Regions from separate parts of the Pseudomonas sp. DCA-1 genome, predicted to be linked through region 1. Evidence: predicted binding sites of a transcription regulator. Region 1 holds the regulator's gene; the other holds the start of a gene.

The links. The regulator sigma-54, encoded in region 1, starts transcription at its own class of promoters, with help from an activator protein. The targets are predictions, from matches to a motif close to ANTGGCATNNANNTTGCTNT.
Region 2: the regulator sigma-54 is predicted to act here: its motif matches at 9,675-9,694, upstream of glnA (type I glutamate--ammonia ligase).

What each region holds. Positions count from the first base shown of each region.
Region 1 covers NZ_CP169881.1:1,470,717-1,485,488, reverse strand. Annotated here, with positions in the region: gene lptA (lipopolysaccharide transport periplasmic protein LptA) at 1-329, shown strand, start outside; gene lptB (LPS export ABC transporter ATP-binding protein) at 330-1,055, shown strand; gene ACE4QZ_RS07165 (RNA polymerase factor sigma-54) at 1,231-2,724, shown strand; gene hpf (ribosome hibernation-promoting factor, HPF/YfiA family) at 2,804-3,112, shown strand; gene ptsN (PTS IIA-like nitrogen regulatory protein PtsN) at 3,125-3,589, shown strand; gene rapZ (RNase adapter RapZ) at 3,592-4,446, shown strand; gene ACE4QZ_RS07145 (HPr family phosphocarrier protein) at 4,466-4,738, shown strand; gene ACE4QZ_RS07140 (superoxide dismutase) at 4,851-5,462, opposite strand; gene ACE4QZ_RS07135 (class II fumarate hydratase) at 5,507-6,883, opposite strand; gene ACE4QZ_RS07130 (hypothetical protein) at 6,876-7,277, opposite strand; gene pmbA (metalloprotease PmbA) at 7,431-8,777, opposite strand; gene yjgA (ribosome biogenesis factor YjgA) at 8,887-9,408, shown strand; gene tldD (metalloprotease TldD) at 9,466-10,905, opposite strand; gene ACE4QZ_RS07110 (carbon-nitrogen hydrolase family protein) at 10,908-11,759, opposite strand; gene ACE4QZ_RS07105 (YhdP family protein) at 11,768-14,772, opposite strand, start outside.
Region 2 covers NZ_CP169881.1:5,513,676-5,528,447, forward strand. Annotated here, with positions in the region: gene ACE4QZ_RS25895 (lipocalin family protein) at 1-287, opposite strand, end outside; gene bamE (outer membrane protein assembly factor BamE) at 284-538, opposite strand; gene ACE4QZ_RS25905 (DUF924 family protein) at 766-1,362, opposite strand; gene ACE4QZ_RS25910 (class 1 fructose-bisphosphatase) at 1,366-2,376, opposite strand; gene ACE4QZ_RS25915 (glycogen/starch/alpha-glucan phosphorylase) at 2,613-5,063, opposite strand; gene ACE4QZ_RS25920 (YkgJ family cysteine cluster protein) at 5,247-5,651, shown strand; gene typA (translational GTPase TypA) at 5,772-7,592, opposite strand; gene thiI (tRNA uracil 4-sulfurtransferase ThiI) at 7,721-9,175, opposite strand; gene glnA (type I glutamate--ammonia ligase) at 9,792-11,198, shown strand; gene glnL (nitrogen regulation protein NR(II)) at 11,564-12,649, shown strand; gene ntrC (nitrogen regulation protein NR(I)) at 12,646-14,082, shown strand; gene ACE4QZ_RS25950 (hypothetical protein) at 14,441-14,772, opposite strand, start outside.

The DNA.
Region 1 (14,772 bases):
GCAACACCGTGACCATCACCCGCTCCGCCTCCGGCGACATCGATGTGGTGACCTCGGTGGGCAACCTGGCCTACTTCGAGCAGCAGCAGAGCGCAGCCAAGCCGGACAAGATGAAAGGCTGGGGCGTGACCATCCAGTACCAGGCGCAGAAGGACCTGGTAATTCTCACCGACCGCGCCAAGGTCGAGAACGAAGGCAACACCACCGAAGGCGAAAAGATCGTCTACAACACCCAGACCCAGGTGGCGACCGCCGGTCGCGGTAGCAACGTGACAACACCACGTCAGCGTATCGACATGGTGATCCAGCCCAAGAAGAAGGCCGAGTAAATGGCAACCCTCAAAGCCCAGCACCTGGCAAAGAGCTACAAGGGGCGGCATGTAGTACGTGATGTCAGCCTGTCGATCGACAGCGGCCAGATCGTCGGCCTGCTCGGCCCCAACGGCGCCGGCAAGACCACTTGCTTCTACATGATTGTCGGGCTGGTCCAGGCCGAACAGGGCCGAGTACTGATCGACAACCTCGATGTGAGCCACCAGCCCATGCACGGCCGCGCCCGCGCCGGCATCGGCTACCTGCCGCAGGAGGCCTCGATCTTCCGCAAGCTGTCGGTAGCCGACAACATCATGGCCATCCTCGAGACCCGCAAGGATCTCGACCGGGACGGCCGCCGCAAAGAGCTGGAAAGCCTGCTGCAGGAGTTCCACATCAGCCACATCCGCGACAACCTCGGCATGAGCCTGTCCGGTGGCGAACGCCGCCGCGTCGAGATTGCCCGCGCCCTGGCGACAGCGCCCAAGTTCATCCTGCTGGACGAACCGTTCGCCGGTGTCGACCCGATTTCGGTTGGCGACATCAAGCAGATCATCCACCACCTCAAGGCCAAGGGTATCGGTGTACTGATTACCGACCACAACGTGCGTGAAACGCTGGATATCTGCGAAACCGCTTACATCGTCAACGATGGCCGACTGATCGCTGAAGGCGACGCAGAAACCATCCTGGCAAACGATCTGGTCAAAGAAGTTTACCTGGGCCATGAGTTCCGCCTCTGACCCGGCAAGCGCCTGAAGTACTGGCTAACAGCCGTGAGACTGCGGGTAAAGTTGTTACGGTACTCTAGGCAAACGCTACAATTTAAGGCATAAAACTTGCTTGATCTGGCGCTCCGGCGCCCTCGTGTAGTGGATGGCGCATGCGCGCCGGCGAACAAGGTATTAAGCCCCTGCCATGAAACCATCGCTCGTCCTAAAAATGGGCCAGCAACTGACGATGACTCCTCAGTTGCAACAGGCCATCCGCCTGCTCCAGCTCTCAACCCTGGACCTCCAACAGGAAATCCAGGAAGCGCTGGAGTCGAACCCGATGCTCGAACGTCAGGAAGACGGCGAAGACTTCGACAACAGCGACCCGATGGCCGACAACGCCGAGAACAAGCCGGCCGCCGAAGTTCAGGACAACAGCTTCCAGGAAAGCGCCGTCAGCGCCGACAACCTGGAAGACGGTGAGTGGAGCGAGCGCATCCCCAACGAGCTCCCGGTCGATACCGCCTGGGAAGACATCTACCAGACCAGCGCCAGCAGCCTGCCGAGCAACGATGACGACGAGTGGGACTTCACCACACGCACATCGGCCGGCGAGAGCCTGCAAAGCCACCTGCTGTGGCAGTTGAACCTGGCGCCGATGTCCGACACCGACCGCTTGATTGCCGTCACCCTGATCGACAGCATCAACGGGCAGGGCTACCTGGAAGACACCCTCGAAGAAATCTGCGCCGGTTTCGACCCGGAGCTGGATATCGAGCTGGACGAGGTCGAAGCAGTACTGCACCGCATCCAGCAGTTCGAGCCGGCTGGCGTCGGTGCTCGCAACCTCGGCGAATGCCTGTTGCTGCAACTGCGCCAACTGCCCGCTACAACCCCGTGGATGACCGAAGCCAAGCGTCTGGTCACCGATTTCATCGACCTGCTCGGCAGCCGTGACTACAGCCAGCTGATGCGGCGGATGAAAATCAAGGAAGACGAGCTGCGCCAGGTCATCGAACTGGTGCAAAGCCTTAACCCGCGCCCTGGTTCGCAGATCGAGTCCAGCGAGCCCGAGTACGTGGTGCCCGACGTCATCGTGCGCAAGGACAGCGACCGTTGGCTGGTAGAGCTGAACCAGGAAGCCATCCCACGCCTGCGCGTCAACCCGCAGTACGCCGGCTTCGTGCGACGTGCCGACACCAGCGCCGACAACACCTTCATGCGCAACCAGCTACAGGAAGCGCGCTGGTTCATCAAGAGCCTGCAAAGCCGTAACGAAACCCTGATGAAGGTGGCCACGCAGATCGTCGAGCACCAGCGCGGCTTCCTCGACCACGGCGACGAAGCGATGAAGCCGTTGGTACTGCATGACATTGCCGAAGCAGTAGGCATGCACGAATCGACCATCTCGCGGGTTACCACGCAGAAATACATGCACACCCCGCGCGGTATCTACGAACTGAAATACTTTTTCTCCAGCCATGTCAGCACCTCCGAAGGCGGAGAATGCTCGTCCACGGCGATCCGCGCGATCATCAAGAAACTGGTTGCGGCGGAAAATCAGAAAAAGCCATTGAGTGACAGCAAGATCGCTGGTTTACTGGAGGCACAAGGCATCCAGGTAGCCCGTCGCACCGTCGCCAAGTACCGCGAGTCCCTCGGCATCGCACCGTCGAGCGAACGCAAGCGACTGATGTAGCCCCTGAGATGAGCCACAGCGTTTTCGTGGCAGGTGCAAGACCTGCCTCTTTATGCACGGGCAACAAAGGAGAAGCTGTATGCAAGTCAATATCAGTGGACAGCATGTAGAAGTCACCCAGCCACTGCGCGATTACGTGCTTGAAAAGCTCGCCCGCGTGGAGAGTCACTTCGACAAGATCACCAACGTGCAGGTAATCATGAAAGTCGAGAAGCTTCAGCAGAAGGTCGAGGCGACCCTGCAGATTCCCGGCGGCGAAGTGGTAGCCAACGCCGAACACGAAGACATGTATGCAGCGATCGATGCCTTGGCCGACAAGCTCGACCGCCAACTGAAAAAACACAAGGAAAAACAGCAAAGCCTGCTGCAAGGTGCAGCTGCCCGCTGATCCCCCTCATCCATGATCCGACTTGAAACCATCCTGACCCCCGGCCGTTCCCTCGTGAACGTGCCGGGCGGCAGCAAGAAGCGCGCCCTGGAAAAGGTCGCCACTGTCATCGCCGACCAAGTGCCAGAACTGGAGATGCAGGACGTCTTCGAAAAACTGGTAGCCCGGGAAAAGCTCGGCTCTACCGGATTCGGCAATGGCATCGCCATCCCGCACTGCCGCCTTGAAGGATGCTCAGCTCCAGTCAGCGCTCTGCTGCACCTGGAAGCCCCTATTGATTACGACGCCATCGATGGCGCGCCAGTGGACCTGCTGTTTGTGCTGCTGGTGCCCGAAGCGGCCACCGATGCCCATCTTGAGCTATTGCGTCAGATCGCCAGCATGCTCGATCGCAAGGAGGTTCGTGATCGGCTGCGCGCGGCCACCAGCAATGAGGCTCTGTTCCAGGTTGTCCTGGACGTACAGAACGAGCACTGAACATGCGCCTGATCATCGTCAGCGGCCGGTCCGGCTCCGGCAAGAGCACCGCCCTCGATGTCCTGGAAGACAGCGGTTTTTATTGCATCGACAATCTGCCCGCTGGGCTGCTGCCGCAGTTGGCGGAAAATGCACTGATCAACACCGATTTGCTGCAGCCCAAGGTGGCGGTGTCAATCGATGCGCGCAACCTGCCCAGCCACCTGATACGCTTCCCTGAACTGCTTGAAGAAGCCCGCGCCCGGCACATCCAGTGCGACGTGTTGTACCTGGATGCCGATGAAGAGGTCCTTCTCAAACGTTTCTCGGAAACCCGCCGGCGACACCCTCTGACCAACGCCAACCGCTCGCTCGCGGAAGCGATTCGCGTGGAAAGCGAGTTGTTGGGACCCATTGCCGACCTGGCCGACCTGAAGATCGACACCACCAACCTGAACCTGTACCAGTTGCGTGACTCGATCAAGCTGCGCCTGCTCAACCAGCCCGAGCCTGGCACAGCGTTTCTGGTCGAGTCGTTCGGTTTCAAGCGGGGAATGCCGGTTGACGCCGACCTGGTTTTTGACGTGCGCTGCCTGCCCAACCCCTACTGGAAGCCAGAACTGCGTGAGCACTCGGGCCTCGATCAACCCGTGATCGACTACCTGGCTGCACAAGCGGATGTCGAAGACATGTACAACGACATCTCCAGCTACCTGCTCAAATGGTTGCCCCGCTTCGCTGCCAGCAACCGCGCCTACGTAACCATCGCCATCGGCTGCACTGGCGGCCATCACCGTTCGGTGTACATCACCGAGCGCCTTGGTCGACAGCTGCAGCAAACCCTGAAAAACGTCCAGGTCCGCCATCGCGACCTCTAGCCCAAGGATCCGCCCCACGATGCCCGCCCGCGAAATCACCATCATCAACAAGCTGGGTCTGCATGCCCGGGCGGCAGCCAAGTTCGTCGGGGTGGCCGGCCGCTTCCCCTGCCAGGTACGGGTTGGCCGCGCCCCGGACAAGCTGGTGGATGGCAAGAGCATCATGGCGGTGATGATGCTGGCAGCAGGCAAAGGCACCCAGGTGCACCTGCATACCGAGGGCGAGCAGGACAGCGACGCCATGGACGCACTGGTCGAGCTGATCAACAACTTCTTTGACGAAGGCGAATAGACCTCGCACACCTGCGCTTGCACAATGTCAGGACATCGCGGCATCCATCACCATCATCAGACAGAAGCCTGTACACAGCCTAAAGCTCGCCAAGAGCGCATACCGGTCCGACTCACTTCAGGGCTTCGAGGTAGCGACGCTCGACTTCCACCCAGTCAATGACGTTGTAGAAGGCACCGATGTATTCCGGGCGACGATTCTGGTACTTGAGGTAGTACGCGTGTTCCCACACGTCCAGGCCCAGGATCGGCACATTGCCGTGCATCAGCGGGCTGTCCTGGTTGCCGCTGCTCTCCACCACCAACATTTTTTGCGGCGTTACGCTGAGCCAGGCCCAACCGCTGCCGAAGCGGGTCAACGCGGCTTTGGTGAAACCCTCCTTGAAAGCCTCGAAACCGCCAAGTTGGGCAGTGACAGCTTGCGCCAGCAGACCCACGGGCTCGCCACCGCCCTGAGGTGACATGACAGTCCAGAACAGGCCGTGGTTGGCGTGCCCGCCGCCGTGGTTGGTCACAGCGCCACGCAGGTCTTCCGGCAGTTGCTTGACGGCAGCGATCAGTTTTTCCACCGGCCATTCGGCCCACTTGGTACCTTCAACGGCGGCATTGAGCCCGTTGACATAAGTCTGGTGATGCTTGGTGTGGTGGATTTCCATTGTCTGGGCATCAATGTGTGGCTCCAGCGCGTCGTAGGCGTATGGCAATGCAGGCAAGGTATGGTGCATGTCAGTGAATTCCGTAGGCATGGGTTCTGGGCGGTGACGCAGTGTCAGATACCCCCGGCGGTGAGCTTTTCCGGGTCCAGCAGCGCTTCAAGCTGATCGCGGGACAGATCGGTGTGCTCCAGCGCCACATCAATGATTGGGCGCCCCTGCTTGTAGGCGGTCTTGGCGATTTCGGCGGCCTTGAGGTAACCGATGATCGGATTCAACGCAGTGACCAGGATCGGGTTGCGCGCGAGGGCTTCCTTGAGTTTGTCTTCGTTGACCTTGAAGCTGGCGATGGCTTTGTCGGCCAGCAAGCGGCTGACATTGGCCATCAGCTCGATGCTTTCCAGCAGGTTGCGAGCGATCACCGGCAGCATCACGTTCAGCTCGAAGTTACCGGCCTGGCCCGCGACGGCGATGGTCGCGTCGTTGCCAATCACTTGGGCGGCGACCATGGCAGTGGCCTCCGGGATCACCGGGTTGACCTTGCCTGGCATGATCGAAGAGCCCGGCTGCAGAGCTTGCAGCTCGATTTCGCCCAAACCGGCCAGCGGGCCGGAGTTCATCCAGCGCAGATCGTTGGCGATCTTCATCAGCGCCACGGCGGTGGTCTTGAGCTGGCCAGACAAAGCCACGGCCGTGTCCTGCGAGCCGATCAGGGCGAACAGGTTCTGGCCGGGCGTAAACTCGATCTTGGTCAGGCCACTGAGCTGGCGAGCGAAACCGACAGCGAACTGCGGATGGGCATTGATGCCGGTACCCACGGCGGTTCCGCCCTGGGCCAGCGCCTGCAAGTGCGGCAGCATCGCTTCGATGTGCGCCTTGGCAGCATTGATCTGCGCAGCCCAGCCATCCAGCACTTGGCTCATGCGCACCGGCATCGCGTCCATCAGGTGAGTACGACCGGTCTTCACGTACTGATGTACTTGTGCCGACTTGACCTCGATCACCTGCACCAAGTGCGTCAGGGCTGGCAGCAACTGCTCGTGCAGGGCCAGCGCAGCGCTGACGTGGATGGTGGTCGGGATGATGTCATTGCTGCTCTGGCCACAGTTGACGTGGTCATTGGCATTGACCGCCTCACCCAGTACATGGGAAGCCAGGGTGGCGATAACCTCGTTGGCGTTCATGTTCGAACTGGTGCCAGAGCCGGTCTGGAACACATCGACAGGGAAGTGCTGGATGAAATCCTCGGCCAGCAGTCGCTCAACCGCCTTGACGATAGCCTGACCCTGCCCGGCAGAAAGTTGCGCCAGTTCGACGTTGGCCTTGGCCGCAGCGGCCTTGGCCAGCAACAAGGCACGAATGAACTGTGCCGGCATACGCTGGCCGCTGATCGGGAAGTTGTCGACCGCGCGCTGGGTCTGGGCGCCGTAAAGGGCCTGAACCGGCACCTGCAGCTCACCCATGCTGTCACGCTCGATACGGGTATCACTCATCATCAAATCCTTGCATCAGTTCATCGGGAGAAATCGAAGGCAGCAGGCGGCAATTGGCCAACTGCAAGGCGTAGGGCTGCCAGCGCTGGTTCTGTTCCTGACGGTCGAGGTTGCGCAGGTCCAACAGAGGACGCCATGCCTGATCCAGGCACAGGCAACGCCAATGCCAAGGCAGCATGCGATCACAGGCGGTATCCAGCAGCAGGCGAAACGCTGTCAGCGCCACCGTCCAAGACGAGGTTTCGGTGCAGCACACCAGATAGCGGCCTTCGGCCAGGTAATGCTCGATCAGGCGCGGCTCGTCGGGCTCGAGCGCACAGCGAATACGCCGGCTGAGCCAGCGCCAGTTTTCCAGGTAGGGCAGTTCGCGGAGGACGGGTTTCATGAACATCATCGCCGAGTTAACGGATAATGATATTGATTATTAAATGACAACCATAATCATTACAAGAGGGGATGATGAAACAAAAAACCCGGCGCAAGGGCCGGGTCTTAGGATTTGCAGAAAAAGTTTAGAGCCTGTAGCAGCCCGTTCGCGGGCTAACGATCAGCTACCAGCAACGGTCATGCGCTCAATCAGCACCGAGCCCGTATGGATATTGCTGCGGGTTTCAAGATCGCTGCCAATCGCGACAATCTGCTGGAACATGTCTTTCATGTTTCCGGCGATGGTGACTTCCTGCACGGCATGCTGGATCTCGCCATTTTCGACCCAGAACCCCGCCGCACCACGGGAATAGTCCCCCGTCACCATGTTCAAGCCATGCCCCATCAGCTCGGTCACCAGCAGCCCGCGGCCCATGCGGCGAATCAGCGCGGCCTGATCTTCGATACCGTGGCTGACGAACAGGTTGTGCACGCCACCGGAATTGGCCGTACTTGGCAAACCCAGCTTGCGCCCGGAATAGGTACCCAGCAAGTACGACACCAGCTCGCCTTTGTCGACAAACGGTTTGGCATAGGTGGCCAGGCCATCACCGTCGAACGCGGCGCTGCCCAACGCACGCGGAATATGCGGACGCTCGTCCAGGGTCAGCCAGGAAGGGAACAGACGCTGACCAATGGTACCCTCCAGGAACGACGACTTGCGGTAGAGGTTGCCGCCGGAAATGGCCGACAGGAAGCTACCGAACAGACCACCGGCCAATTCGGCCGAGAACAGCACCGGTACCTCGCAAGTCGGCACCGGCCGGGCGCCAAGGCGGCTGGCAGCACGCTGGGCAGCGCGCACGCCGATGCTGCGCGGGTCGGCCAGCAGGTTGCCCTGGCGGTTCACGTCGTACCAGTAGTCACGCTGCATCTGCCCGTCGCCTTCGGCAATCATCACGCAGCTCAGGCTGTGGCGGGTCGAGGCGTAGCCACCGATGAACCCATGGCTGTTGCCATACACGCGGCAGCCCTGGTGGGTATTGAGGGTGGTGCCATCAGCGTTGAGGATGCGCGGGTCGGCGTCGAACGCCGCCGCCTCGCAGGCCAGGGCCATTTCAATGGCCTTCTCGGGCTCGATATCCCAGTCGTGGTACAGGTCCAGATCAGGGATTTCACGCGCCATCAGCGCCGCGTCGGCCAAGCCCGAGCATTCATCCTCGGAGGTATGCCTGGCAATTGCCAGCGCTGCGGCGACAGTCTCGCGAATCGCCTCCGCGCCACTGGCAGAGGTGCTGGCCGAACCTTTACGCTGGCCGACATAGAGGGTGATACCAAAGCCCTGGTCGCGGTTGAACTCGACCGTTTCGACCTCCCGCTGGCGTACGGTGGTGGACAGCCCCTGCTCCAGCGACACCGCCACTTCGCAGGCACTGGCCCCCTGACGACGCGCCTCGGCGATGATCGCCTCGACCTGTTCCTGCAATGCTGGCAAGTCTTTCGGACCTACGCTCTGGACTGCACTCATGGTTCTCTCCACTCAAATTCTGCGTACGGCTTGGGGTCATTCTACGACCGGGCCGGACAAGCGGCCCCCGACTGGTTATCATGGCGGCGATTTCTAGCGGACTGCCACCATGGTTGATTCAAACGACGACGCCTTCGACGGCGAAAAAAGCAAAACCCAGATCAAGCGCGAACTCCATGCGCTGGTCGAACTCGGCGAGCGGCTTACCACGCTCAAGGCCGATACCTTGGCGCGCCTGCCATTGACCGACGAGCTGCGCAAGGCACTGGCCGAAGCCAGCAAGCACACCGCTCATGGCGCCCGTAAACGCCACATGTCGTTCGTCGGCAAGCTCATGCGCGTGCAAGACCTCGATGCCATCCACGCCCTGCTCGAGCAGATGGACAGCTCGACTCGCCAGTACAACGAACGCTTCCACAGTTTGGAGCGCTGGCGTGACCGGTTGATCGACGGTAACGACGAAGACCTCGAGCGCTTCGTCAACGAGTACCCCGACACCGACCGCCAGCAGTTGCGCTCGCTGGTGCGCCATGCCCAGCACGAGAAGGCGCGGAACAAACCGCCTGCCGCCGCGCGCAAGGTGTTCAAGTACATTCGCGACCTCGACGAGTTGCAGCGCGGGCTACGCTGACAGGCTGGGCCGCTGTGGGAGTGGGCATCGCCACTCCCACAACGGTTCCCGAAACCATCAAGCCCCGGTACCGCCCACGGTAATCGCATCCAGTTTCAAGGTAGGTTGGCCCACCCCGACCGGCACCGACTGCCCGTCCTTGCCGCACGTCCCTACCCCGCTGTCCAGTGCCAGGTCGTTACCGACCATCGAAACCCGGCTCATCGCCTCCGGACCATTGCCGATCAGGGTTGCGCCCTTCACCGGCGCGGTAATCTTGCCGTCTTCGATCAGGTAGGCCTCACTCGTGGAGAACACGAACTTGCCGCTGGTGATATCCACCTGCCCACCACCGAGGTTGGCGCAGTAGATACCCTTCTTCACCGACGCGATGATCTCCTGCGGGTCGCTTTCGCCGGCACGCATGTAGGTGTTGGTCATGCGTGGCATCGGCAGGTGCGCGTAGGATTCACGACGGCCGTTACCGGTCACAGCCATGCCCATCAGGCGCGCGTTCAGCTTGTCCTGCATGTAACCCTTGAGCACGCCATTCTCGATCAGCGTGGTGCATTCGGTCGGGGTGCCTTCGTCATCCACGCTCAGAGAACCGCGGCGGCCTTCGAGGGTGCCATCGTCGACGATGGTGCACAGGCTCGACGCCACCTTCTCGCCAATCCGGCCGCTGAACGCCGAACTGCCCTTGCGGTTGAAGTCACCTTCCAGGCCGTGGCCGACCGCTTCATGCAGCAGCACGCCCGACCAGCCCGAGCCCAGCACCACCGGCAAGGTACCGGCCGGTGCCGGTATCGCTTCCAGGTTGACCAGGGCCTGGCGCAACGCCTCGCGGGCATACCCCATGACCCGCTCTTCGGTGAAGAAACGGTAGTCGGTACGGCCGCCACCGCCCTGTCCGCCACGTTCGCGACGGCCATTCTGCTCGACGATGACGCTGACATTGAAGCGCACCAGCGGGCGTACGTCGGCAGCCAGGCTGCCATCGGCCGCAGCAATCAGGATGCGTTCCCAGACCCCGGCCATGCTCACGCTGACTTGCTGAATGCGCGGGTCCAGAGCACGGGTGGCGGCATCGACACGCTTAAGCAGCTCGACCTTTTCGGCACGGCTGAGCACGTCCAACGGGTTGTCCGCGGTATACAGGGCGGCCACCTCCTGACTGCGGAAAGCTTGCACCCTGCCGTTTTGCCCGGCACGGGAAATCGAACGGGCGGCACGGGCTGCCGAGGTAAGCGCTTCAAGGTTGATCGCGTTGCTGTAGGCGAAGCCGGTTTTTTCGCCGGACTGGGCACGCACGCCCACGCCCTGGTCGAGGTTGAAGCTGCCCTCTTTGACGATGCCGTCTTCCAGCGCCCAGGTTTCCGAGATCTGGCCCTGGAAGTACAGGTCGGCGGCGTCGATGCCGGGGCCAGCCAACTCACCCAGCACGCTCTGCAGGCTGTCCAGGGTCAAGCCGCCTGGGGCCAGGAGCTGCTCACTGACGGTGGATAACATCTGGCTCATAGTCACTCCGAGGTGTGCGCAGGCCGCAACGCGCCCTGCGAAAAAAAGCGCCGGTGCGATACCACCGGCATGCGCGTCCGAATGGACACTTGTTCTTCAATGTCGCGCTCGGCAAGCAGTACCGCTTCACCTTGCGCCTGTTCTGCGAGAATGCGTCCCCAAGGGTCGACGATCATCGCATGGCCATGGGTTTCCCGTGGGCCAGGGTGGGCGCCGCCCTGTGCCGCAGCCAGCAGATAACACTGGGTTTCGATGGCCCGGGCTCGCACCAGCACCTCCCAATGTGCTGCGCCGGTCACTGCAGTAAAAGCAGCCGGTGCGGTGATCAGCTCCGCGCCGGCGGCGCGCAGCGCGCTGTACAGTTCGGGAAAGCGCAGGTCGTAGCACACGCTAAGCCCAAGCCGCCCGACCGGCGTATCAGCCACCACCACCTGAGCACCCTGCGCGTAGTCATCCGACTCGCGGTAGCGGCCCCGGTTGTCGGCCACATCCACGTCAAACAGGTGCAGCTTGTCATACCGTGCCACCACCTCGCCGTGTTCATCGATCAACAGCGAGCACGCATGGGCCTTGGCATCGGGCTGGCCGACCGGTGGCAATGGCAAGGTACCGGCAACAATCCATAACTTGAGGTCGCGGGCGGTGCGTTTCAACCATGGCAGAATAGGCCCTTCCCCCAAGGCCTCGGCACGGCCGATGGCAGCAGCGTCCTTGCGCCCCATGGCGGCAAAGTTTTCCGGCAGCACCGCCAACCGTGCGCCGCCGGACGCGGCCTGCTCCAACAGGGCACCGGCACGCTGCAGGTTGGACTGCAGGTCGTCCTGGCTGACCATCTGGATTACCGCTGCCTTCATGGGTACTCCTAGCGGGATTTTTCGAAAGGTTTCACAAATGTGATTCTAGGCTCTTTCCATGGCCCTTCGACACGGTAGTGCACGCTGGCAAAGCGTGACACGCGGTCACCGATCAGCCGATCGACCAGGAACAGTGCGCCGCCCACAGCTGGCGCGCCGACGATCAACGCAGCCAGCGGCAGGTTGTTGGTCACCGGCAGGCTCACCTGCAGGTCGGCATCGACACGGTCGCTGACCATGTCCAGCGTGCCGTCGAGCTCGAAGTTGCTCGACGGGCCGGTCACGGTAATCGGTTTGCGGGTTACGTAGACGCCACTACTGGCCACCAGCAAGCCCTTGACCCGGTCATAGGCCAGGCCCTTGTCAAACAGGTCGGAAAAGTCCAGACGCAGGCGACGGCCAATCGAGTTGAAGTTGAGCAGGCCGAACACCCGCAGTGCCTGTGCACTGCCTTCGACCTCGACGAACTGGCCGGTGCGCAGCGCTGCATCCAGGCTGCCCGAGAAGCGTTTCAGGCCCACCGCGGCCGGCGAACCCGGCCAGCGGCCATCCACATCCAGGCGGAAGTCGCGGCTGGTCACAGTCGGGGCAAAGCCCCAGGCTTTGAGCACATCCGCCAGGTTCTTGCCATCAAGGCGCCCTTTGTACCAACTGCTGGTTTTGCCCGTTTCACCCTCCCAGCCACCACCGCCATCAATGCGCAACCCCTTGAGGTCGAGGTCGATATCACTGGCCTTGACGCCACGTGCGGTCGGCCGCAGCTTGATCGAGGCGCTGCCGTAAAGATCGTCACCTCGATAAAGCTTGTCGATGCTCAGGTCCAGTGCCGGGACTTTGCGCGGATCGAACGAGGACAGCGGGTCGGGCCCGTCTTCAGCCTGCTGTTCAGCGGCGCTGGCGGCAGGCAGGCGCAAGGTCTGCATGCGCACGACCATGGGCGCGCCCTTGGCATCCGGTACGCGTGCGTTACCGATGACCTCCTTGCTGTCGAGGCGCAAATCCCAGGCTGGCCCGGCCCGGGCCAGGCGAACTACGGCCTGGTTCAGGTCCATGCCGAAGGCTTTCAACTGGCCGATGCTCAGGTCGACGCTTTGCAAGTTCTGCCGCGCGCTGCCACCCGGGTCGTCGCCAGCAAGCTGGGCAGCCTTTTCCTGCCAAGGGGCCAGGTCCAGGGTCTCCAGGCGCCCGCGCACCCTCAGCCCCTGGCTGACAGGTACCCGGGCGTCGCCTGTACCCAGCACCAGCTCGCCACGGCCCTGCGTCAACTTTTCGGCCGGTGCAGCATAGGCAAAGCGGGCAAGGTCGGCGTAGGCGGCATCGAATTGCCGCTCCGGGCCCTGAAGGCTCATGTTGAAACGGCTGTCACGGGTATCTGCTGCCGCTTTGCCGAACGGAGCCGGCAAGTCGATGGCCAAGCCCTTGAGGCTGGAAGTGACACTCAGGCGGTTGTCCCGGCTCCCCAGACTGAGCTGCAACTGATACGGCAGGTCACCGGATGCCGGCAAAGCCTGGTTGAATTGCAGCCAGTCAGTCAGCGTCTTGAGCGATACCTGGCCATTGGCATTGATGCGGGTCTGCATCTGCCCAGCCTGACCTTCAGCGGTGATTCGAGCCGTTACCGGCTTGCCGAAGGCCTGTAGGCTGATGCCCTTGCCACTCAGGCCCTTGTCGAAGTCGAAGCTGAAGTCGCCCTTCAGGCGGTTCAACTCCAGGCTCGGCGGGGCAACCTTCAGGCGCGCGTCACTGGTGGCGAAGTCCACCTGCACTTTTGGGCGCTGCCCATGGGTCAGCGGGATATCGAGCTTGACCTTGCCCTTCAGCGGCCCCTCACCTTCCCAGCCGGCAAAAATCTCACCGGTGCCGATGGGCGCTTCCTTGAGAATCTTCAGGCCATCACCCAGGCTACCGTCGAAGTCGCCGTCCAGATAAAGGTGACTGTGCTGGTCACCGTCAACATGCGGGATATCGACTTTCACATCGCTGACCTTGGTGTCGAGCAGCACGCCTCGCCGGGCCATGATGCGCACGCCACTGTCCTCGATGAACACATCGCCATCCACATGCTGCACCTGTGGCCAACCAGGCTGGAAGTCCAGGGCGGCGTCGTGCACCTTGAAGAACAGGCTGATGCTGCGCGCTTCCGGCGCTGCGCCATGGTTCAGCGAGCCCTGATACTGGAAATAACCCTCGTCCACGGCACCTTTGACGATAGCGCTGCGCAGCCATTCGTCGAGTGCCGGGCTGAGCACTTCGGGCAGGTACTTGGCGGTATAACGGCCATCGCCTTCGGTCAGGCCGACGCGCAGGTCCATGTAGTCCTCGCGGCCCTCCTCGAACAACAGGCGAATCAGGAAGTCACCGGCGATCTTGCCCTCTTCGCCCAGCACCTTGAGGTAGGGCGCAACCAGGGTGAAACCGTCTTTGTCCAAAGTCCAGGTCAGGCGCGCATTCGCCTTCTGGTAGTGCCAGGGCTTGGCGAAGATCGGGTACAGATGCAGCATGAACGCATCGGTATCCAGGCGCAGCTCGCCATGGCCCAGATCACCCCTGATGCTGCCACTGACGTTACCGGCCGCCGGGGCGTTGTGATAAGCATCGAAGCCTACTTTCTCCAGGTTGGCTGCAAACTGCAGGCGCTGGTCACCCTCGGCCTTGGGCCTGGCCTCGAGGCGCACATTGCGCAACGTACCGGTTACCTTCAAGCCATCGACCACATCCTTTACCTTGTCCGGAAGCGGTGCCAGGGCATCGATCAACGGGGTCAGCGGTGTGAGGTCGAGGCGGTCCGCCTGTAACTGCCAGCTTTCATCGGCTGCGTTCTGGCCAGGGCGCTGCTGCAACTGCAGGTGAGACTCCCAGCGAGCCTTACCGAGGTCCATGGCCAACGAGTCGACGACTACGTCGAAGCCTTGCTCCCGCCGCTGGAACCACGCACCAAAAGCCAGATTATTCAGGTTGGCAGCCTTGCGCCCGGCATAGGCGCCCTCCAGCCTGGGAGCATTGAGCCGTACGA
Region 2 (14,772 bases), 1.9 Mb from region 1:
TGGATATTCGCATGCCCTTCGGCGCGTAGCCATTCATCACCCATGGTGCGGCAGCGGTTGAGCACGCCATAACTGCCATCAGGCTTGAGGTTGTAGTGGGCCTCGGACTGCTCGCAGCCTTCCTGATAGCGCATGGGCAGGCGCGCCAGCTCGTACCATTTGCCCTGGTAGCGCTTGAGGTCGACATGGCCGGCGGTTTTCGGTGCCAGCGGGTCGTGCGAGGAACCTGCACAACCGCCCAGCAGCAACGCCAGGCATACCCCCATCAGCAGGTACGCACGCCTCATTTGAGACCCTGCCCGGAATACATCAGCACCTTGTCAGCTGCGTACTGCACGCTGATGAAGCTCTTCTCGTCCCCCCAGGTGCAGCTGCTCATGCCCAACGCGCCAGAACACTCGGTCGGCGTCCCGAGCAACTGCTCGACCTCGGCCTTGCTCATACCAGCCTTGATCTTGGAATAGTTTTCCTGGTTGATCTTGCTGCAGGCGGTCAGCACGACGCACAGCGACAACAGGGCGAGGGAACGCAACGACATGAAGGGACACTCCTGAAAGATGATACAGGCGAGTGGCCTGCAGTGACCTTCGACGTGAAAATCCCTCCCAGGTTCCCTGCCCCACCCCCTTTGCCCCTACACCATTGGTCGGATGGCCACTACTGTGCGATTAATCACAAAGCATTAGTCATGCGCACAATAAAAAAGGCCGCCCCTGTTGGAGCGGCCTTGCGTCGCGATGGCCTGCACAGCAGGCCCCTTGGGCGTCAGAAGCGAGACCCAGGCTCCAGCAAAAAGTCCATCTCTTCGCTGGTGCTCGGCCGCTCCAGCACCAGGTTGCGGTGCGGGAAACGCCCGAACCGGGCGATTACCCGCTGGTGCTGCTCGGCATAGTCGAGGAAGCCTTCGAACAGCCGGCGGTTGGCCTCGGGCTGTTCATCCAGCAGCATTTGATAGCGTTCCACGCACAGGTTCTGCCAGTCCAGCACCTCGGCATGCTCCAGCACCAGCAGCACAAACACCCGCTGGATCGGCAGCAGCTGGTAGTCCCAGCCCTTCTGCAGGCCCTGCATGGCCACTACCTGGGCACGCCGATCGCCCTCGAAGGCGCGCGGCGTGTCGCGGTAGATCATGCGTGGCAGCTGGTCGAGCAAAATCAGCAGACCCAGCCAGCCCTGCGGGCTTTGCTGCCACTCGTCGAGCCCACCCGCCAGGGCGTGCTCGACCAGGTCGCCAAACAGCGCATGGGCGTCGGCATCGTAATGCTTGCCGAACCACAGCGTGCTCTTCTCGTCAGCCACGGCCTGGGCACTGGTGCCCCAACCGAACCACCACTCCAGCAACGGCTGCCAAGGTGCGAGCATGACTTACTCCTTGTGGTAGGCGGTGACGCGCTCGACCTCTTCCTTCGAGCCGAGGATCACCGACACGCGCTGGTGCAGGCTTTCTGGCTTGATGTCGAGGATGCGATCGTAACCGTTGGTGGAAGCGCCGCCGGCCTGTTCGATGATGAACGACATCGGGTTGGCTTCGTACATCAGGCGCAGCTTGCCCGGCTTGCTTGGTTCGCGGGCGTCACGTGGGTACATGAACAGGCCGCCACGGGTCAGGATGCGGTGCACGTCGGCCACCATCGAGGCGATCCAGCGCATGTTGTAGTTCTTCTTCAGCGGGCCGGTCTCACCTGCCAGCAGTTCGCCCACGTACCGCTGTACCGGTGCTTCCCAGTGGCGCTGGTTGGACATGTTGATGGCGAACTCGGCGGTAGTTTCCGGTACGCGGATGTTTTCGTGAGTCAGCACGAAGCTGCCCAGTTCACGGTCCAGAGTGAAGCCCTTGACGCCGTTGCCCAAGGTCAGGATCAGCATGGTCTGTGGGCCGTAGATGGCATAGCCGGCAGCAACCTGCTCGGTACCTGGCTGCAGGAACGCTTCTTCGTTGAGGCTTTCGTTCTGGCTCAGGTACTGGTTAGGGCAACGCAGAACCGAGAAGATGGTACCGACCGAGACGTTGACGTCGATATTCGACGAACCGTCCAGCGGGTCGAAGACCAGCAGGTAGGCGCCTTTCGGGTACTTGCCCGGGATCTGGTATGCGTTGTCCATTTCTTCGGAAGCCATGCCAGCCAGGTGACCGCCCCACTCGTTGGCTTCCAGCAGGATATCGTTGGAAATCACGTCAAGTTTCTTCTGGACCTCGCCCTGCACGTTTTCAGTGCCCATGCTGCCCAGCACACCACCGAGGGCGCCTTTGGATACGTGATGGCTGATTTCCTTGCACGCACGCGCTACCACTTCGATCAGGAAGCGCAGATCGGCAGGGGTATTGTTGCTGCGGGTCTGCTCAATCAGATAGCGACTCAGGGTAACGCGGGACATGTATGGCTCCGAACGGATTGGGGGATGAAAACCCCCGCAGTTTACAGGGAGAGTGGCGGGCTAGCGAGTGATGAGACTCGCCACGGCTCTCAGACGGCACAATAGGTCGGTAGTTCAGCGCGCGCCAGGCCGGTGGTCTGGTTGTGGGGCCATTCGCGGGCGCGCCCACCCCCACAGGTTGATGAGGCCCCTGCAGGAGCGGGTTTACCCGCGAACAAGCCAGCATGGGCGCTGCATCAATCCAGCGCCTTCCAGATCTCGGTCGCATACTCACGGATAGTCCGATCCGACGAGAACCAGCCCATCCGCGCAGTATTGAGCACCGCCTTGCGCCACCACTCCTGCGGCGTATGCCACAGTTCCTCGACCTGCCGCTGGGCATCCCAGTAGGCATCGAAATCGGCGCACACCAGGAAGCGGTCGTAGGCGATCAGGCCGTCGATCAACCCGGTGTAACGAGAGGGGTCATCTGGCGAGAACACACCACTGCGAATAGCCTGCAACACATCGCTCAAGCGGTTGGAAGCGGCTATGGCAGCGCTGGCACCAAAGTCACCGGCACGCTTGCGCGTTTCAACCTGCTGCGCGGTCAGGCCAAAGATGAACATGTTGTCGGCCCCCACCTGTTCGCACATCTCCACATTGGCGCCATCCAGGGTGCCAATGGTCAGCGCACCATTGAGGCCGAACTTCATGTTGCTGGTACCGGACGCTTCGTAACCCGCGGTGGATATCTGCTCGGAAAGGTCCGCCGCCGGGATGATGCTCTCGGCCAGGCTGACGTTGTAGTTGGGCAGGAACACCACCTTCAGCAGGCCGCGCACCGTCGGGTCGTTGTTCACCACCCGGGCGATGTCGTTGGCCAGCTTGATGATCAGTTTGGCCTGGTGGTAACTGGCCGCAGCCTTGCCAGCGAAGATCTTCACCCGTGGCACCCAGTTGGTGCCAGGGTCATTGCGTATGGCCTGGTACAGTGCAACGGTGTGCAGCAGGTTGAGCAACTGGCGCTTGTATTCGTGAATGCGTTTGACCTGAACGTCGAATAGCGCCTCGGGGTTGACCGTGACGCCGATACGATCCTGAATGATGCTGGCCAGGGCACGCTTGCTGTGCAGCCGCTGGGCAGCGAACTGCTTGCGAAAACCGGCTTTGTCGGCGAACGGCACCAGGCCCGCCAGCCGCGCCTGCGGGTCGTCCTTGAGTTCCGGCCCAAGCGCCTCGACCAGCATCTCGGTCAGCTGCGGGTTGGACTGGTATAACCAGCGGCGGAAGGTAATGCCATTGGTCTTGTTGTTGATGCGTTGCGGGTAGAGCTTGTGCAGCTCGGAGAATACCGTGCTCTTCATCAATTTGCTGTGCAGCGCCGACACGCCGTTGACGCTGTGCGAGCCAAGAAACGCCAGGTTGCCCATGCGCACCCGTCGGCCGTTGTCTTCCTCGATCAGCGAAACCGCGCGCAGCACGTCGAAGTCGTGCAGGCCTTTGGCGCGCAGGCTGTCAATGTGGTAGGCGTTGATCAGGTAGATGATCTGCATGTGCCGCGGCAACATGCGCTCCATCAGCGCTACCGGCCAGGTTTCCAGGGCTTCTGGCAACAGGGTGTGGTTGGTGTAGGCGAGCGTACCGACGGTCAGCTCCCAGGCCTTTTCCCAAGGCACTTCGTGCTGGTCCACCAGCAACCGCATCAGCTCCGCCACCGCAATCGAAGGGTGGGTGTCGTTTAGCTGGATGGCCGCTGCATCAGGCAGGTTGAGCAGGTCCTTGTGCATGTTCAGGTGACGCCGCAGCAAGTCCTGCAGCGAAGCCGAGACGAAAAAGTACTCCTGGCGAAGGCGCAGTTCCTGACCGGCCTCGGTACTGTCGGCTGGGTAAAGCACACGCGAAATGCTCTCGGCACGCGCCACTTCAGCCACCGCCCCCAAGTGGTCACCGGCGTTGAAGCGCTCCAGGTGCAACTCTTCCAGCGCACGCGCACGCCACAGACGCAGGGTGTTGACGCTGGATCCGCGCCAGCCGACTACCGGCGTGTCGTAGGCCACCGCCCGCACCGTCTCGCCAGGCCACCATACCTGGCGCTGGGCACCGCTTGCATCGTGGACCGTTTCGACGCTGCCGCCAAAGCTGATCGGGTAGATCACCTCGGCGCGCTCGAATTCCCAGGGGTTGCCGAAATCCAGCCAGTTTTCGGTCTGTTCCTGCTGCCAGCCATCGACCACGGCCTGACGGAACAGCCCGTGCTCATAGCGGATGCCGTAACCATGGGCAGCGATACCCAGGGTAGACATGCTCTCCATGAAGCACGCTGCCAGACGGCCAAGGCCGCCATTGCCCAGCGCGGCGTCCGGTTCGAGCAGGCGAATGCGCTCAAGGTCCACATCCAGCCCCTCCAGAGCATCGCGCGCGATGTCCAGCAGGCCCAGGTTGCTCAGGCTGTCGTACAGCAAGCGGCCGATGAGAAACTCCAGGGAAAGGTAGTAGACCCGCTTCTGGCTGCGTCGATAAGCCTGCCGGGTGTGATCCATCCAGTGATCGACCATGTGATCGCGTGCAGCCAGGGCAATCGCTTCGAACCAGTCATGGTCGAAGGCATGCTCGGGGTCCTTGCCGACCGCGTAGGTCAGCTTGTTCAGTACAGCGGCACGAAAATCCGCGACTTCGGCGTCACGTGCTTTGGGTTCCTGGGACATGCGGCATCCTCGGGCAAGTTGACGAAAGCGGAGGGAGAGTGATGAGACTAGACCCTTCGACAGGGAGCGACAGTTACGGTTCGCAGTTTTCATGCCCACTCTGCGATTCCGGCAAAAGGTTGTTCATAAATTGAACAATTCCGGTATCATCGCGCGCCCCAAGACCGTGATCCACCCTATAAGATGAAAACGACCCTGATCGCCGCCGCCGAAGTCGACCGCCTGGAGACTTGGCAGCGCTACGCCAGCCACATGTGCCACGGCTGCCATTCGACCTGCTGCACCCTGCCGGTAGAGGTGAAGATCAAGGATCTGATCCGTATCGGCGTGGTCGACGAGTTCGAAAAAGACGAACCACCCAAGAACGTGGCCAAACGCCTGCAAAAAGAAGGCATCATCGAGCGCTTCAACCAGAAGTCGGGGATCTTCACCCTGACCCGGATGAGCAACGACGACTGCATGTACCTGGATCGTAAAAGCCGCCTGTGCACCATTTATGACAAGCGTCCGGATACCTGCCGCAACCATCCCAAGGTCGGGCCGCGGCCGGGGTATTGCGCCTACAAGCCCAAGGTGGTTGGGCGCTGACCGTCAGCCGGTTCTGGCCTCTTCGCGGGCTTGCCCGCGAAAGGACCAACACAAATCCTGCAGACAAAAAAACGCCCCCGGCCTTTCGACCGGGGGCGTTTTTATTCAGCCTGAGCTAACTCAGTTCTTGGCTTTCTTGGCTGCGCGGGTACGCTCGCCTTCGTCCAGGATCTTCTTGCGCAGACGGATCGACTTAGGCGTCACTTCGCACAGCTCGTCGTCCTGGATGAATTCCAGGGCCTGCTCGAGGGTGTGGCGAACTGGCGGTACCAGGGCGATGACTTCGTCTTTGCCCGAAGCACGCATGTTGTCGAGCTTCTTGCCTTTGGTCGGGTTCACGCCCAGGTCGTTGTCACGGCTGTTCAGGCCGATGATCTGACCGTTGTAGATCTCCTGGCCGTGTTCAACGAACAGCTTGCCGCGAGCCTGCAGGGTTTCCAGCGAGTAGGTCAGTGCCTTGCCGGTCTCGACCGAAACCAGTACGCCGTTGAGGCGGCCGGACATCTGGCCCGACTTCATGGTGTCGTAGCGATCGAAGATCGAGGTCAGGATGCCTGCACCGTTGGTCAGGGTCAGGAACTGGTTACGGAAACCGATCAGACCACGGGCTGGAATGTTGTACTCCAGACGAACGCGGCCCTTGCCATCCGGAACCATGTTGGTCAGGTCGCCTTTACGCAGACCCATCTCTTCCATGACCTTGCCCTGGGATTCTTCAGGGATGTCGATGGTGACGTTCTCGAACGGCTCCTGCTTCACGCCGTCGACTTCGCGGATGATCACTTCAGGACGGCCCACGGCCATTTCGAAGCCTTCACGACGCATGGTTTCGATCAGCACCGACAGGTGCAGCTCACCACGGCCCGAAACCTTGAACTTGTCAGGGGAATCGGTTTCCTGAACGCGCAGGGCAACGTTGTACAGCAGCTCCTTGTCCAGACGGTCCTTGATGTTACGGCTGGTGACGAACTTGCCTTCTTTACCGCAGAACGGCGAGTCGTTGACCTGGAAGGTCATCGAAACAGTCGGCTCGTCAACAGTCAGCGGCTTCATCGCTTCTACCGCATCCGGGGCGCACAGGGTGTCGGAGATGAACAGCTCATCGAAACCGCTGATGCAGACGATATCGCCAGCCTGGGCTTCTTCGACGTCAACGCGGTGCAGACCGTGGTGACCCATCAGCTTCAGGATACGGCCGTTACGCTTCTTGCCGTTGGTGTCGATGGCGACAACCGGGGTGTTCGGCTTAACGCGACCACGGGCGATGCGGCCAACACCGATAACGCCGAGGAAGCTGTTGTAGTCCAGTGCGGAGATCTGCATCTGGAACGGGCCTTCGCGGTCAACAGACGGTGCTGGTACATTGTCGATGATCGACTGGTACAGCGCGGTCATGTCTTCGCCCATGGCGGTGTGGTCCAGGCCGGCAATGCCGTTCAGGGCCGAGGCGTAGACCACTTTGAAGTCCAGCTGTTCGTCGGTGGCACCGAGGTTGTCGAACAGATCGAAGATCTGGTCCAGAACCCAGTCAGGACGCGCGCCTGGGCGGTCAACCTTGTTGATCACGACGATTGGCTTCAGGCCGGCTTCGAAGGCCTTCTTGGTCACGAAGCGGGTTTGCGGCATCGGGCCGTCCTGGGCGTCGACCAGCAGCAGCACGGAGTCGACCATCGACATTACACGCTCAACCTCGCCACCGAAGTCGGCGTGGCCGGGGGTGTCGACGATGTTGATGTGGTAGCCGTTCCAGTTGATGGCGGTGTTTTTCGCCAGAATGGTAATACCGCGCTCTTTTTCCTGGTCGTTGGAGTCCATGACGCGCTCGTCGTTGAGCTCGTTACGCTCCAGAGTGCCGGACTGACGCAGGAGTTTGTCGACCAGAGTGGTTTTACCATGGTCAACGTGGGCGATGATGGCGATGTTACGCAGATTTTCGATCACAAGTGTATCTCGATCAGAGGATTCGGTTGCCGCCCAGTGTAGGCGGCCAATATGTACTGTTTAAGGCTCAGCGGGCCCGGCGGTCGGGAGGGCGATGGCGAATACTGCCGCCATACAGCCCCGGCATCTTATGTCGGACGATAAACACGCACATTGGCATGTCCCTCACTGAGCAGGTGGTGTGCGTGCAAACGGCTCATCACACCCTTGTCGCAATACAGCAAGTACTGGCGCGTAGGGTCCAGATGCTTGAACTTGCTGTTGATGGCGTAGAACGGCATGGCCTGGACCTCGATACCTTCCAGCACCAGAGGTTCGTCTTCCTGGGCATCGGGGTGGCGAATGTCGATGACGATCTGGCCAGGCAGCGCCTCGGCCACTTCCTCGATTTCAATGTCCTTGCCCAGCTCATCGATCACATGATCGATGGAAATGAACTTGGCGCGCTCCAGAGCGCGCTCCAGTACGGCCATGTCGAACTGTTTTTCTTCGTGCTCCATGCGGTGACGCTTGGCATGGGTGGTCGGGTTTACCGAGATCACGCCGCAGTATTCCGGCATGTGCTTGGCAAAGTCCGCGGTACCGATTTCGGTGGCCTGGTCGATGATGTCCTGCTTGTGGCTGGCCAGCAGCGGGCGCAGCACCAGCTTGTCGGTGGCCGAGTCGATGATCGACAGGTTCGGCAAGGTCTGGCTGGACACCTGGGAAATCGCTTCGCCTGTCACCAGCGCGTCGATCTGCAGGCGGTCGGCCATATGGGCGGCGCCTCGCAGCATCATGCGCTTGAGTGTCACGCCCATGTAGCTGTTGTCGACCTTGTTGAGGATTTCGCCAACCACTTCTTCGAACGGCACGCTGATGAACAGTACACGCTGGCTGCTGCCGTACTTCTTCCACAGGTAGTGGGCCACTTCCATCACGCCCAGCTCGTGGGCACGGCCGCCGAGGTTGAAGAAGCAGAAGTGGGTCATCAGGCCGCGGCGCATCATCTGGTAGGCCGCAACGGTGGAGTCGAAACCACCGGACATCAGCACCAGGGTCTGCTCCAAGGCGCCCAGCGGATAACCGCCGATGCCGTTGTGCTGGTTGTGGATCACGTACAGGCGCTGGTCGCGGATTTCGATGCGCACCAGCACTTCAGGGTTTTTCAGCTCGATCCCGGCGGCGCCACACTGCTGGCGCAGCTGGCTGCCGACGTAACGGTCGACATCCATCGAGGTGAAGTCATGGTGGCCACCGCGCTTGCAGCGCACGGCGAAGTGCTTGCCGGCCAGCAGGTGGCCGAAGTGGTGCTTGCACTTGGCGACGATGTCGTCGAAGTCACCCAGCGGGTATTCCTCAACCTGCAGGAAGTGAGTGATACCCGGCGTGCAGGTGAGGCGCTCGATCATCTCGCGCTGGACTTTTTCGTCTTCGACGCGGGTAACCACTTCGAGATTGTCCCAGACACCATCTACCGCGAGCTCAGGGTCGAGATCCTTGAGCACGTTGCGGATGTTCTTGCCAAGCTGGCGGATGAAGCGCTTGCGCACCGGCCGGCTTTTGATGGTGATTTCTGGGAAGACTTTGACGATAAGTTTCATTGGTTAACAGCGCGCGCAGGGCCTGCCGAAAATGAGGGGCGCGAATTATATCGGAAATTGCTCAGGATTTGACCAACTTTTGATCAGAAGCTTTGAGATAAATGTCAGAGCCGGATTTTTTGGTGCCCGTGAGACCGAGCGCCGCCCGCGCGGCGCATCGCGAGCTGCGCTCGCTCCTACGTCTGTTTCGGGCCAGTTACGCCTGCGACAGGCGCGCGCGACCGCCTTGTTTGTACGACGCGATATCGCGCCATGCGCCAAGGCGTTCGCGCGCAAATCCCCCAGAAATAATTGGCCCGAAACAGATGTAGGAGCGAGCTTGCTCGCGATGCGCCGCGCGGGCGGCGCTCGGTCTCACGGGCACCACAAAAACCAAGGCGTGCACCCTAATGGTGCGCCACCTCCAAAATTCGCATCTTAAGAGTGCACTTTCTCAGCCTACCCCAACGCCAAATGCCCGCAAACGCCCCCTTTTATCCCAACCTCGCCATTTTCGGGCACTGGCATGCAATTTGCTCCCTTGTGAGGCAGGTAAGCTTGGCCGACTATCCGCGCCCGGCAACACCCTTTTTCCAGGGCAGCGGCCCACCGCGCTCTAGACCATCCGGAGGACAACATGTCGAAGTCGGTTCAACTCATCAAAGATCATGACGTCAAGTGGATTGATCTGCGTTTCACGGACACCAAAGGCACTCAGCACCACGTGACCATGCCGTCGCGTGATGCGCTGGACGAAGACTTCTTCGAAGTCGGCAAGATGTTCGACGGTTCCTCCATCGCTGGCTGGAAAGGCATCGAAGCCTCCGACATGATCCTGATGCCGGTTGACGAAACCGCCGTTCTGGATCCGTTCACCGAAGAGCCAACCCTGATCATTACCTGCGACATCGTCGACCCGTCGAGCATGCAGGGCTACGATCGCGACCCACGTGCAATCGCCAAGCGCGCCGAAGAGTACCTGAAGAGCACCGGCATCGGTGACACCGTATTCGCCGGCCCAGAGCCTGAGTTCTTCATCTTCGACGAAGTGAAGTTCCAGTCGGACATCTCCGGCTCGATGTTCAAGATCTTCTCCGAGCAGGGCTCGTGGATGACCGGCGCTGACGTGGAAGGCGGCAACAAAGGCCACCGTCCAGGCGTGAAAGGCGGCTACTTCCCGGTTCCGCCGTTCGACCACGACCACGAAATCCGTACTGCCATGTGCAACGCTCTGGAAGAAATGGGCCAGACCGTTGAAGTTCACCACCACGAAGTGGCGACTGCCGGCCAGAACGAAATCGGCGTCAAGTTCAACACCCTGGTGAAGAAGGCTGACGAAGTACAGGCGCTGAAATACGTCGTGCACAACGTTGCCGACGCTTACGGCCGTACCGCCACCTTCATGCCGAAGCCACTGTACGGCGACAACGGCTCGGGCATGCACGTGCACATGTCGATCTGGAAAGACGGCAAGAACACCTTCTCGGGTGAAGGCTATGCCGGCCTGTCCGACACCGCCCTGTACTTCATCGGCGGTATCATCAAGCACGGTAAGGCCCTGAACGGCTTCACCAACCCGTCGACCAACTCCTACAAGCGTCTGGTTCCAGGCTTCGAAGCCCCGGTAATGCTGGCCTACTCGGCTCGCAACCGTTCCGCCTCGATCCGTATTCCTTACGTTGGCAGCCCGAAAGCCCGCCGTATCGAAGCACGCTTCCCGGACCCATCGGCCAACCCGTACCTGGCCTTCGCGGCCCTGCTGATGGCTGGCCTGGACGGCATCCAGAACAAGATCCACCCAGGCGACGCGGCCGACAAGAACCTGTACGACCTGCCGCCAGAAGAAGCCAAGAACATCCCGCAAGTGTGCGGCAGCCTGAAAGAAGCTCTGGAAGAGCTGGATAAAGGCCGTGCGTTCCTGACCAAGGGCGGCGTGTTCTCCGACGACTTCATCGATGCCTTCATCGAGCTGAAGAGCGAAGAAGAAATCAAGGTCCGCACCTTCGTACACCCGCTGGAATACGAGCTGTACTACAGCTGCTGATCTGATTGGCGCCTCGCGCCGATGACATGATCACAACGGCCTCCTCCGGGAGGCCGTTTTCGTTTCTGCGCACCAAGCAGAAGCACTGCAACCCCGCCTGTCACGCTATGCTCTATCTTGGTGCACCAATTCATACCATGCCCTCATTTGCTCCCCAATCTGGTTCAACTTAAACGTTTCATCAAGACTTTATGGTCCGAATTTGCGCAGATTCAGGCCTTTATCGGCAAATCCCGCTTCTTTTCGGAGCTTTGGTTTGTTTCTTGCATTTTCTTTTCCAGAGTCTCGCATCAGTGGATCCACCCCGCGTCCGGCCCTGGCCAAAGCAGTGCCAGGCAAGCGCCAAAAGAGGTCAACGACGCCTTATGACCATCAGCGATGCACAGCACCGTCTGCTTCTGGACAACCTGACCACCGCCACGTTGCTGCTCAACGCCGAGCTGCGCCTGGAGTACATGAACCCGGCCGCAGAAATGCTGCTGGCCGTCAGTGGCCAGCGCAGCCATGGGCAATTCATCAGCGAGCTGTTCACCGAATCGACCGAAGCGCTCAGCTCGCTGCGCCAGGCGGTCGAGCAGGCGCACCCGTTCACCAAGCGTGAAGCGCAGCTCACATCGCTGACCGGGCAGACCATCACCGTCGACTACGCGGTAACGCCGATACTGCATCAAGGCCAGACCCTGCTGTTGCTCGAAGTGCATCCGCGGGACCGGCTGCTGCGCATCACCAAGGAAGAGGCCCAACTGAGCAAGCAGGAAACCACCAAGATGCTGGTGCGCGGCCTGGCCCACGAAATCAAGAACCCCCTTGGCGGCATCCGCGGAGCGGCCCAGCTACTGGCCCGCGAACTGCCCGAGGAAGGGCTGCGCGACTACACCAATGTGATCATCGAAGAGGCCGACCGCTTGCGTAACCTGGTCGACCGCATGCTCGGCTCGAACAAGCTGCCGTCGCTGGCCATGACCAATATTCACGAAGTGCTGGAGCGGGTGTGCAGCCTGGTCGATGCCGAAAGCCAGGGGTGCATCACTTTGGTGCGCGATTACGACCCAAGCCTTCCGGACGTGTTGATCGACCGAGAACAGATGATTCAGGCCGTACTCAACATCGTGCGCAACGCCATGCAGGCGATCAGCTCGCAGAATGAACTGCGCCTGGGTCGCATCACCTTGCGCAGCCGCGCCCTGCGCCAGTTCACCATCGGCCACGTTCGTCACCGCCTGGTAGCGCGGGTAGAGATCATCGACAACGGCCCGGGCATCCCGCCAGAACTGCAGGACACCCTCTTCTATCCCATGGTCAGTGGCCGCCCGGACGGTACCGGGCTTGGCCTGGCCATTACCCAGAACATCATCAGCCAGCACCAGGGCCTGATCGAGTGTGAAAGCCACGCAGGCCATACCGCCTTCTCGATTTACCTGCCTCTGGAACAAGGAGCCACCGCCTCATGAGCCGAAGTGAAACCGTATGGATCGTCGACGATGATCGCTCCATCCGCTGGGTCCTGGAAAAAGCCCTGCAACAGGAAGGCATGACCACCCAGAGCTTCGACAGCGCAGACGGTGTCATGGGGCGCCTGGCACGCCAGCAACCCGACGTGATCATTTCCGATATTCGCATGCCTGGCACCAGCGGCCTCGACCTGCTGGCGCAGATCCGCGAGCAGCACCCACGCCTGCCGGTCATCATCATGACCGCCCACTCCGACCTGGACAGCGCCGTGGCTTCCTACCAGGGCGGTGCCTTCGAGTACCTGCCCAAGCCATTCGACGTCGACGAAGCGGTATCGCTGGTCAAGCGCGCCAACCAGCACGCCCAGGAGCAGCAAGGCCTGGATGTGCCACAGAACCTGGCGCGCACCCCGGAAATCATTGGTGAAGCCCCGGCGATGCAGGAGGTGTTCCGCGCCATCGGACGCCTCAGCCACTCCAACATCACCGTGCTGATCAACGGCGAGTCCGGCACCGGCAAAGAACTGGTGGCCCACGCCCTGCACCGGCACAGCCCGCGCGCAGCATCGCCGTTCATTGCCCTGAACATGGCCGCCATCCCCAAGGATTTGATGGAGTCGGAGCTGTTCGGCCATGAGAAAGGTGCCTTCACAGGTGCTGCCAACTTGCGTCGCGGCCGTTTCGAGCAGGCCGATGGCGGCACGCTGTTCCTCGATGAAATCGGGGACATGCCTGCCGACACCCAGACCCGCCTGCTGCGTGTACTGGCCGATGGCGAGTTCTACCGCGTGGGCGGCCACGTGCCGGTCAAGGTCGACGTGCGCATCATCGCCGCCACCCACCAGAACCTGGAGTCACTGGTGCAGGCCGGCAAGTTCCGTGAGGACTTGTTCCACCGGCTGAACGTGATCCGCATCCATATTCCGCGCCTGGCCGACCGCCGCGAAGATATCCCCGCCCTCGCCCGCCACTTCCTTGCCCGGGCCGCCCAGGAGCTGGCAGTCGAGCCGAAGATCCTCAAGCCGGAGACTGAAGAGTTCATCCGCAACCTGCCATGGCCGGGCAACGTGCGGCAGATGGAGAACACTTGCCGCTGGATTACCGTGATGGCCTCCAGCCGTGAAGTGCTGATCGGCGACCTGCCGCCAGAACTGCTGAACCTGCCACAAGACGCCGCGCCGGTAACCAACTGGGAGCAGGCCCTGCGCCAGTGGGCCGACCAGGCGTTAACGCGCGGCCAGACCAACCTGCTGGACAGCGCAGTGCCGAGCTTTGAACGCATCATGATCGAGACGGCACTCAAGCATACCGCCGGACGCCGGCGGGATGCCGCGCTGTTGCTGGGCTGGGGGCGTAACACTCTGACGCGCAAGATCAAGGAATTGGGGATGAATGTGGCGGGAGGGGATGATGAGGAAGGTGATGACCACTGAGCTCCGGGTTAATCCGTAGACCTCTGGGGCCGCTTTGCGGCCCCAGTCATTTCAGCCCCCCGATGCACCGATCCTGTGCCCGATGCACCTCACGAAGGCACAAATCCCCTCAAAAGCCGGCCAATTCGTCCTCAAAGCCCAGTATTCACGGGCTTTGCAAAACTGGCACGCCCCCTGCAATAAGCAATACATCTCCAATTTCGGGGGCCCTGGTACAGGCAGGCCGGGTGAACCCCTCTTTTATACGCAGCACCGCCCGTTTTGGGGACCTCGGTACAGGCAGGCCGGGACATCCCCCCTTTATACGCAGTACCCCTTTCGGGGACCCTGGTACAGGCAGGCCGGGATATCCCCTCTTTTATTCGTGCAGTTTCACTTGCACCCGCCAGCGCCCAGCGTCCTCTGCACCGGCCCATTCGCCGTGCAGGGGGCGCGCGGCCACCACCGTCAGCAACAAACCTTCCTTGCTGTGCTGTATCCGCCAGCTCACCGGCTTGCCCAGCAGGCTAAGCTGCCCTTGCTGAGCCTTGCCCTGGGCCTGGAACAGCAACGCCACCGTCCCTTCCACGTTCTCGCCATGCAGCTTGGGCTCTTCGTTGAACCAAAGCTCCAGGCCATCCTGCATCACCTGCACCTGCTGCAGCTCGCGCTCGTCAGGCGTAGTCAGGCGACCGATCATCAGCCCCACCA